2 regions of the Cellulosimicrobium sp. TH-20 genome follow, and region 2 is predicted to be linked to the other one. Evidence: predicted binding sites of a transcription regulator. Region 2 holds the regulator's gene; the other holds the start of a gene.
The links. Region 2 encodes Rex, which represses fermentation and respiration genes when NADH is low (regulators of the CRP and FNR family bind a similar motif). Its sites were predicted from a motif close to CTTGTGAANNNNTTCACAAG; they were not measured.
Positions count from the first base shown of each region.

Region 1: adhE (bifunctional acetaldehyde-CoA/alcohol dehydrogenase) is a predicted target of Rex. The motif match lies at 3,214-3,233, and genes of this name have one in related genera.

Region 1 covers NZ_CP020857.1:2,156,060-2,160,831, forward strand. Annotated here, with positions in the region: gene B8281_RS09515 (glycoside hydrolase family 65 protein) at 1-798, shown strand, start outside; gene B8281_RS09520 (prolyl oligopeptidase family protein) at 892-3,114, opposite strand; gene adhE (bifunctional acetaldehyde-CoA/alcohol dehydrogenase) at 3,321-4,772, shown strand, end outside.
Region 2 covers NZ_CP020857.1:4,076,935-4,081,706, reverse strand. Annotated here, with positions in the region: gene B8281_RS18245 (acetoin utilization protein AcuC) at 1-975, shown strand, start outside; gene B8281_RS18240 (30S ribosomal protein bS22) at 1,161-1,259, shown strand; gene B8281_RS18235 (HAD family phosphatase) at 1,354-2,226, opposite strand; gene B8281_RS18230 (glutaredoxin family protein) at 2,276-2,566, shown strand; gene B8281_RS18225 (redox-sensing transcriptional repressor Rex) at 2,623-3,297, shown strand; gene B8281_RS18220 (YceI family protein) at 3,418-3,969, opposite strand; gene B8281_RS18215 (MarR family winged helix-turn-helix transcriptional regulator) at 4,134-4,661, shown strand; gene B8281_RS18210 (histidine phosphatase family protein) at 4,733-4,772, shown strand, end outside.

The sequences.
Region 1 (4,772 bases), 1.9 Mb from region 2:
GAGGCCGCGGAGTGGGTCCGCGCGGCCGACCACATGTCGATCCCGTACGCCGAGAGCATCGGCATCCACCCGCAGGACTCGCACTTCCTCGAGCGCGAGATCTGGGACCTCGCGCACACGCCCGAGGACAAGCGGCCCCTCCTGCTGCACTACCACCCGCTCGTCATCTACCGCTACCAGGTGCTCAAGCAGGCCGACGTCGTGCTCGCGCTGTTCCTCCAGGGGCAGCACTTCAGCGCCGAGGAGAAGCTCGCCGACTTCGAGTACTACGACCCGTTGACCACGGGCGACTCGACGCTCTCGGGCGTCGTGCAGTCCATCGTCGCGGCCGAGGTGGGGTACCACGAGCTCGCGCTCGAGTACTTCGTGTCGTCGATCTTCGTCGACCTCGCGAACCTGCACGCCAACGCGTCCGACGGCGTGCACGTCGCGTCCGCGGGCGGCACGTGGTCCGCGCTCGCGTACGGGTTCGGCGGCATGCGCGACTCGGAGGGCGACCTCACGTTCGACCCGCGCCTGCCCCAGGAGTGGGAGTCGCTCACGTTCCGCGTGCAGTGGCGCGGCTCGCGGCTGCGCGTCACCGTGCTGCCCGACGCGATCGAGCTCGACGCCGAGACCGGCGACGGCGCGCAGGTCGTCGTGCGGGGCGAGCAGGTGAAGGTCGTCCCGGGCGAGGTCGCGCGCGTCGCGCTCGACGGCCAGGGCCCGGTCAGGCCGGGCCGCCCGAGCCTGCGCGCCCTCTCCGGCAACCGCCGCGAGGACGGCACCCTCATCACCGCGACGGTGCCGCACTCCTGAGGCCCGCCCGCACCTCGCCGACCAGGTGGTCCTGGCGCGTCCGGTCTCGCGGACGCGCCAGGACCACCTGCTCGGCCCGGCGGGAGCGCCCGGTCAGCCGAGGCGCTCGGCGAGGAAGCGGTAGTGCACCGCGGCCATGTGCGCGGCCTGGGCGTTGTTCGCGGCGCCGCCGTGGCCGCCCTCGATGTTCTCGTAGTACGTGACGTCCTTGCCCTCGCCGAGCATCTTCGCGGCGAGCTTGCGCGCGTGGCCCGGGTGGACGCGGTCGTCCTTCGTCGACGTCGTGAACAGCACGGGCGGGTACTCGCGCTCGGCGTCGAACAGGTGGTACGGCGAGAACGTGCGGATGAACTCCCACTGCTCGGGGTCGTCCGGGTCGCCGTACTCCGCGGCCCACGACGCCCCCGCGAGGAGCTTCGTGTAGCGGCGCATGTCGAGCAGCGGCACGCCGACGATGACGGCGCCGAACAGCTCGGGGTACTGCGTGAGCATGTTGCCGGCGAGCAGGCCGCCGTTGGAGCGGCCCTCCATCCCCAGGTGCTCGGGCGTGGTGATCCCGCGGGCGACGAGGTCGCGCGCGACGGCGGCGAAGTCCTCGTAGGCGCGGTGCCGGTTCGCCTTGAGCGCGGCCTGGTGCCACGCGGGCCCGTACTCGCCGCCGCCGCGGATGTTCGCGACGACGTAGACGCCGCCCTGCGACAGCCACGCGCGGCCGAGCGCGCCGGAGTAGGCGGGCGTGAGCGAGATCTCGAAGCCGCCGTACCCGTACAGGAGCGTGGGCGCGGTACCGGTTCCGCTGCCGCCCTCGCCCGCCCCCGCGACGAGGTCCGCGCGGCCCACGACGAAGTACGGCACGCGGGTGCCGTCGTCGGACGTGGCGAAGTGCTGCGCGACCGTCATGCCGTCGGCGTCGAAGAACGCGGGGTTGGACTTGACGACCTCGGGCGCGCCCGCGTCGCCCGGGTGCTCGCCGAGCGACAGGAGCGAGAGCGTCGTCGGCGTGAGGTAGTCGGTCGTGACGAGCCAGAGGTCGTCGGTGTCGACGGGGTCGACCGCCCCGACGGCGACCGTGCCCAGCGCGGGCAGGCCCGGGATCTCCGAGCGCACCCACGGCGCGTCCGCGGCCTCCTGCCCGACGGCGCCCCCGGGCGCGGCGGCGTCCGGCGGCGTCAGCACGTGCAGCCGGTTCTTCACGTCGTCGAGCACGTTGACGACGAGGTGGTGGCGCGTCCACGTGGCGCCGGCGAGCGACGTCGTCGCCGTCGGCTCGAAGAGCACGGTGAAGCCGCGGTCGCCCGCGAGGAAGTCGTCGAACCGGGCCGCGAGGAGCGACCCGGCGCGGTACGTCGCGCCGCCGACCGTCCAGTCGTCGCGCAGCTCGACGAGCAGCCACTCGCGCCGCACGCCGACCTCGGCGGAGTCGGGCACGTCGATCTTCGTCAGGCGCTGCTCGGGCGTGCCGGTGCGCTCGGCGAGGTAGAGCTCGTCGGAGTAGAACGCCTTGGAGCGGTGCACGAAGTCGCGCTCGAACCCGGGCGTGTGCGAGCGCCAGGCGGAGATGTACATGTCCTCGTCGGTGCCCTCGTAGACGGTCACCGCGGCGTCGAGCGGGGTGCCGCGCGTCCAGCGCTTGACCACGCGCGGGTACCCGGACGGCGTGAGCGTGCCCTCGCCGAAGTCGGTGAAGACGTACACGGTGTCGGCGTCGATCCAGCCGAGCGAGCCCTTGGCCTCGGCGCGGTGGAAGCCGCCGTCCTGCGGCGCGACGAACAGCTTCTCCACGAGGTCGAACTCGCGCGTGACGTCGGCGTCGGAGCCGCCGGGGGAGAGCTCGACGAGCGCGTGCCGCCAGGGCTCGCCCGCGGCGAGCTGCTCCGGCGTCGGGCGCAGGACGCTCGCGCCGTGCCAGACCCACGACTCGCCCTCGGCCGCGGCGAGCGCGTCGAGGTCGAGGACGGTCTCCCACTCCGGGTCGTCGGTGCGGTAGGACTCGAGCGTCGTGCGCCGCCAGACGCCGCGCTCGTGCTGCGCGTCGCGCCAGAAGTTGTAGTACCGGTCGCCGATCTTCGAGACCTCGGGGATCTTCGCGTCGGAGTCGAGCACCTCGCGGATCGCACGCTCGGTCGCGGCGAACTCGTCGGCGGTCTCGAGCGTGTCGGCGACCTCGGCGTTGCGGGCGCGGACCCAGGCCAGCGCCTCGTCGCCCTCGACGTCCTCGAGCCAGAGGTACGGGTCGTGGGGGGTGCCGTCCGGTCGGTCGGTCGCGGCGCGGCTCTCGGTCGCGGGCGAGGGGCTCGTCGTCTGCTCGGCGGTCATGGTCACCCACCCTACGGCGCGCTGGCCGCGGTGCGGAGGTCACGAGGAGGCGGGGACCTTTGGCCCGCATCGGGGCCGGACCCTTGTGGGGACGCGCGGCTTGTGAAAACCTTCACAAGTAGAGAGACCGCCGAAGGAGCCGGGGCATCCCGGCCCCGGCACACCCGCGGCCGACGCCCGGCGAGGTCGGGCACCGGAGGGGACGCATGAGCGCGAAGAGCGCCAGCACGAAGGTCGAGAACCGCACCGAGGACACCCGCACGACGCACGAGATCGACGTCCTCGTCGAGCGGGCCCGCAAGGCGCTCGACCAGTACATGAGCCTCACGCAGGAGGACGTCGACCGGATCGTCCTCAAGGCGTCCGTCGCCGGCCTGCACCAGCACGGCCACCTCGCGCAGATGGCCGTCGCCGAGACCGGGCGCGGCGTCTTCGAGGACAAGGCGACCAAGAACATCTTCGCGTGCGAGCACGTGCCCAACTCGATGGCGAACCTGAAGACGGTCGGCATCATCGGGCGCGACGAGCTCACGGGCGTCGTCGAGATCGCCGAGCCCGTCGGCGTCGTGTGCGCCGTGACGCCGGTGACGAACCCGACGTCGACCACGATCTTCAAGTCGCTCATCGCGCTCAAGACGCGCAACCCCGTGGTGTTCGCGTTCCACCCGAGCGCGCAGCGCTCGTCGGTCGAGGCGGCCCGCATCGTGCGCGACGCCGCGGTCGCGGCCGGCGCGCCCGACGACTGCATCCAGTGGGTCGAGCACCCGTCGATCGAGGCGACCAGCACGCTCATGCACCACCCCGGCGTCGCGCTCATCCTCGCCACGGGCGGCAACGGCATGGTCCGCGCGGCCTACTCGGCCGGCAAGCCGGCGCTCGGCGTCGGGGCCGGCAACGTCCCCGCCTACGTCGAGAAGAGCGCCGACCTCGGCCGCGCGATCAACGACGTGGTCATGTCGAAGGCGTTCGACAACGGCATGGTGTGCGCCTCGGAGCAGGCGCTCATCCTCGACGACGTGATCTACGACGACGCGATGCGCGAGCTCGCCCGCCTGCACGCCTACCGGGTGACGCCCGCCGAGAAGGCGATGCTCGAGCGCCTCATCTTCGGGGTCGAGGCGAACGGCACGAACTGCGCCGGGGCGAAGCTCAACCCGAAGGTCGTGGGCAAGTCGCCGGTGTGGATCGCGCGCGAGGCCGGGTTCGAGGTCCCCGACGACACGTCGATCATCCTCGCGGAGATCGACGACGTCGGCCCCGACGAGCCCCTGAGCCGCGAGAAGCTCACGCCCGTCCTGGCCGTCCTGCGGGCCCGCGACACCGAGCACGGCGTCCGCCTCGCGGAGCGCATGGTCGAGCTCGACGGCCTGGGCCACTCGGCCGCGATCCACACGTCCGACGAGGCGCTCGTCGAGCGGTACGGGTCGCGCGTGAAGGCCGTGCGCGTGCTGTGGAACAGCCCGACGTCGCTCGGCGGCATCGGCGACATCTACAACGCGCTGCTCCCGTCGCTCACGCTCGGCTGCGGCAGCTACGGCGCGAACTCGGTGTCGAACAACGTGTCGGCGGTCAACCTCATCAACGTCAAGCGGATCGGGCGGCGCAACAACAACATGCAGTGGTTCAAGGTGCCGGCCAAGACGTACTTCGAGCCGAAC
Region 2 (4,772 bases):
TACGTCGCGGCGGTGCGCGCGGCGTCGGAGCACGGCACGCCCGACCCGGCCCGCGGCCTCGGCACCGAGGACGACCCGGTCTTCCGCGGGATGCACGAGGCCGCCGCGCGGATCGTCGCGGGCTCGTACGAGGCGGCGGGCGAGATCGCGGCGGGTCGCACCCGGCACGCGGTGAACGTCGCGGGCGGCATGCACCACGCGAAGGCGGGCGCGGCGTCGGGCTTCTGCGTCTACAACGACGCGGCCGTCGCGATCCGGCGCCTGCTCGACGACGGCGTCGAGCGCGTCGCGTACGTCGACCTCGACGCCCACCACGGCGACGGCGTCGAGGAGGCGTTCTGGGACGACCCGCGCGTCCTCACCGTCTCCGTCCACCAGAGCGGCGCGACGCTCTTCCCCGGGACGGGCCACCCGACCGACCTCGGGGGCCCCGGCGCCGAGGGGACGGCGGTCAACGTCGCGCTCCCGCGCCGCACCGACGGCGCCCGCTGGCTGCGCGCGGTCGACGCCGTCGTGCCGCCCGTGCTGCGCGCGTTCCGTCCCGAGGTGCTCGTCACCCAGCACGGGTGCGACGCGCACGGCGAGGACCCGTTGTCCGACCTCGACGTGTCCGTCGACGCGCAGCGCACGGCCGCCACCTGGATGCACGGGCTCGCGCACGAGCTGACCGACGGGCGGTGGCTCGCGCTCGGCGGGGGCGGGTACGCGATCGCGCGCGTCGTGCCGCTCGTGTGGTCGGCCGTCGTGGGGGAGGTCGTGCACCGGCCCGTCACCGCGGGCGTGCCCCTGCCCGCGGAGTGGCGCGAGCGCGTGGCGGAGGTCGCCGGGTTCGACGCGCCGCTCGCGTTCGGGCCCGAGGTCGAGGTCCGGCGGTGGAGCAGCGGGTACGACCCGGACGACGACGTCGACCGCGCCGTCGCGGCCACGCGCCGGGCCGTCTTCCCGCTGCTGGGCCTCGACGCGCACTTCGACTGAGACGCCCCGCGACCGGTCGCGTACCGGGGCACGGGCGCGAGCGGGTAGGCTAGGGGGCGGATTTCTCTCGTGTTGGTCGGCTTGCGGCGCCCTCGTGGTCGCCGGGGCCCCGATCAACCGTGGACCACCCGCGGCCGGTCGACCGGTCGCCGACCGACACGCCGCTCGAGCATTGCGAGGACCGTATGGGCTCCGTCATCAAGAAGCGCCGCAAGCGCATGGCCAAGAAGAAGCACCGCAAGCTGCTTCGCAAGACGCGTCACCAGCGTCGCAACAAGAAGTGACGTCGCGCGCGTCCTGACGCGCCGACCCGTCGTCGAGCCCGGTCCCTCCCGAGGGACCGGGCTCGACGCGTCTCCGGGCGCGGCCCGGGCGGGGTCAGAGGCGGGCGATGCGCCGGTCGACGGCGCGGCGCACCGAGCGCAGGACGAGCGCGGCGGCCCAGGCGGCGCCGGCCCAGCTCGCGGTGCGGACGCTGCTGCGGGCGACGCGGCGGCGGCGCCCGCGGAACTCGCGGATGGGCCAGCCGACGTCCTGCGCGTGGCGGCGCAGGCGGGCGTCCGGGTTGATGGGGCACGGGTGCCCCACGGCCTCCATCATCGTGACGTCGTTGAGCGAGTCGCCGTACGCGTACGACGCCTCGAGGTCGATGTCCTCGCGCTCGGCGAGCGCCCGCACCCCGGCAGCCTTCGCGCGGCCGTGCATCATGTCGCCGACGAGCCGTCCCGTGTAGAAGCCGTCCTCGTGCTCCGCGACGGTGCCGAGTGCGCCCGTCGTCCCGAGCCGGCGCGCGATGAGCTCGCCGATCTCGACGGGGGTCGCGGAGACGAGCCACACCTGGTGCCCGGCGGCGAGGTGCTCGTCGAGCAGGCGGCGCGTGCCGGGGTAGATGCGCAGCGACAGGACGGTGTCGTAGACCTCCTCGCCGATCGCGGTGACCTCGGCGACGGAGCGCCCCGCGATGAGCGCGAGCGCGCGCGACCGGATGCGGTCGATCTGCTGCTTGTTCTCGCCGAACACGAGGTACCGGGCCTGGTGCACGGCGAAGCGCACGATGTCGAGCGTCGAGAAGAACTCGCGCTGGTACAGGGCGCGCGCGAGGTGGAACGACGAGGCGCCGCGGATGATCGTGTTGTCGACGTCGAAGAACGCGGCGGTGCGGTGCGGCGGCCCGGGCGCGCGCGCGGGCGCCTCCTCGGGGAGCGTCGGCCGGGAGGTCGGGTCGGGGCCCGGGCCGGGAGACGTCGCCATGCCTCCACTCTAGGCGGTCGGCCTGCCGGGGCCTCGTACCCTGGGAGGCGTGAGCACCTCCGACGCCCCCGCCCCCGTCCTGCTGTTCGGCCGCGCGGGCTGTCACCTGTGCGACGACGCGCGGACGGTCGTCGAGGCCGTGTGCGCCGAGGCGGGCGTCGCGTGGGCGGAGGTCGACCTGGACGCGCCGGGCACGGACCCGGCCCTGCGCGAGCAGTACGGCGAGTACGTGCCGGTCGTCACGGTCGGCGGGGTGCAGCAGGGGTTCTGGCGCGTGGACGCGCGCCGGCTGGCGCGTGCGGTGGCCCGGATTTCGGCGCCGCGCGCGGACCTGGGATGATTCCTCCCGTGGAGCGTGACCGTCGACGAGGACGGTCCCTGGACGACGGAGTGACGGTGGCTGAGCAGGTAGTCGGTGAGGTGACGGCGCCGGGGATCCCGAGCGCGACGGTGGCGCGGCTCCCGTCCTACCTGCGCGCGCTGCGGGACCTCGTGGCGCGGGGCGTCGGGACGACGTCGTCGGTCGAGCTCGCGGAGCTGTCCGGCGTGGGCCCGGCCCAGCTGCGCAAGGACCTGTCGTTCCTCGGCTCGTTCGGCACGCGCGGCGTGGGCTACGACGTCGACTCGCTCGCGCAGTACATCACCGAGGCCCTGGGCCTCGTCGACGAGCACCGCATCGCGATCGTCGGGATCGGCAACCTGGGGCACGCGCTCGCGAACTACTCGGGCTACGAGCAGCGCGGCTTCCACGTGGCGGCGCTCCTCGACGCGTCGCCGGACGTCGTCGGGACGCGGGCCGCGGGCCTCGTCGTCGAGCACGTCGACGCGCTCGAGGAGGTCGTGGAGCGCGAGAAGGTGTCGATCGTCGTCCTCGCGACGCCCGCGGCGCACGCGCAGGCGGTCGCGGACCGCGTGGTCGCGGCGGGGGTGCGCGAGATCCTCAACTTCGCGCCGCGTGCGCTCCAGGTCCCGGCGGACGTCGACGTGCGCGGCGTCGACGTCGGCAGCGAGCTGCAGATCCTCGCGTTCCACTCGCAGGCCCGCGCCCTCGCGGCGTCGCAGGAGCGCTGAGCGGCCCCGGCGTCCGGACCCGGGGACGACGAAGGGCCGCGTGCCGGTGCACGCGGCCCCTCGGGGCGGCTCCCCTGCCGGAGGGTGCCGGTCTCGCCCGGGACGTGCCCGGGACGACGGTCAGGCCTGCTTGATGGCCGAGACGTCGAGCGCGATCTTGATCTTGTCGCCGACGAGCACCCCGCCGGTCTCGAGCGCGGCGTTCCAGGTGAGGCCGAACTCCTTGCGCGAGATCTCGGTGGTCGCCTCGAAGCCGGCGCGCGGGTTGCCGAACGGGTCGGTCGCGGTGCCCGCGAACTCCGTCTCGAGCTCGACCGGCTTGGTGACGCCGTTGATCGTCAGGTCGCCGGCCACGACGTAGTCGTCGCCGTCGCCCGTGATGCGCGTCGACGTGAACGTCCACGTCGGCTTGTTCTCCGCGTCCCAGAAGTCGGCGCTGCGCAGGTGGTTGTCGCGGTTCTCGTCGCCCGTGCTCACGGACGCGGCGTCGAGCTGGGCGGTCACGGACGTCGACTCGAGGTCGTCGCCGACGGTGATCGTGCCGTCGGTGATCGCGAGGGTGCCGCGGACCTTCGAGATCCCGGCGTGGCGGACGGTGAACGACGCCTGCGAGTGCGACGCGTCGAGGGCGTAGGTACCGGTCGTGAGGCCGGCGGGCAGCGACGAGGCCATGGGTGCTCCTGCGGGTGGTCGGGGTCCGGGCGGACCAAGTGGTTGAACGTTCAACTTCGGAACGAGCGTATCAACAGCACCCCTCGGTCCGTCTATTCCCGTGGGGTGGAACAATGTTCGCGACGCCCCCACGCCCCCGACCGCCCCCGCACCGCCGAGGACCCATGACCCGCAACGACGTCGACACCCCGACGGCGAGCACCGTCCGCACCCCCGCAGCCCCCGCCGCCGAGCCGCGCTGGCTCGACGCGGAGCAGCAGCGCCTGTGGCGCGCGTACCTCGACGGGACCGTGCGCTTCATCGAGGCGCTCGGCCGGGACCACGAGGAACGGTCCGAGGTGTCGCTCAACGAGTACGAGCTGCTCGTGCGTCTCTCCGAGAGCCCCGACCACACCCTGCGCATGTCGGCGCTCGCGGACGGGCTCGCCCGCTCGCGCAGCCGCGTGACGCACACCGTCGCGCGCATGGAGGCGCGCGGACTGGTCCGGCGCTCCGCGAGCTCGGGCGACCGTCGGGGCGTGAACTGCGCGATGACGAGCGAGGGCTACCGCGTGCTCGTCGCGTCGGCGCCCGCCCACGTGGCGGCCGTGCGCCGGTACCTGGTCGACGTGCTCACGCCGGAGCAGTTCCGGGCGCTGGGCGAGGCGATGGCGGCCGTCGCGGAGGCGTGCAAGGCCGACCGCGACGCCTGACCACCCGTCCCGGCCCGTCGCACCGGCTCGCGGTGGCGTGCGCTCGCCCCGAGTGCGGGACACTGGTGGGCATGGTCTCCACCATCGTCCACCTCCTGCGCCACGGCGAGG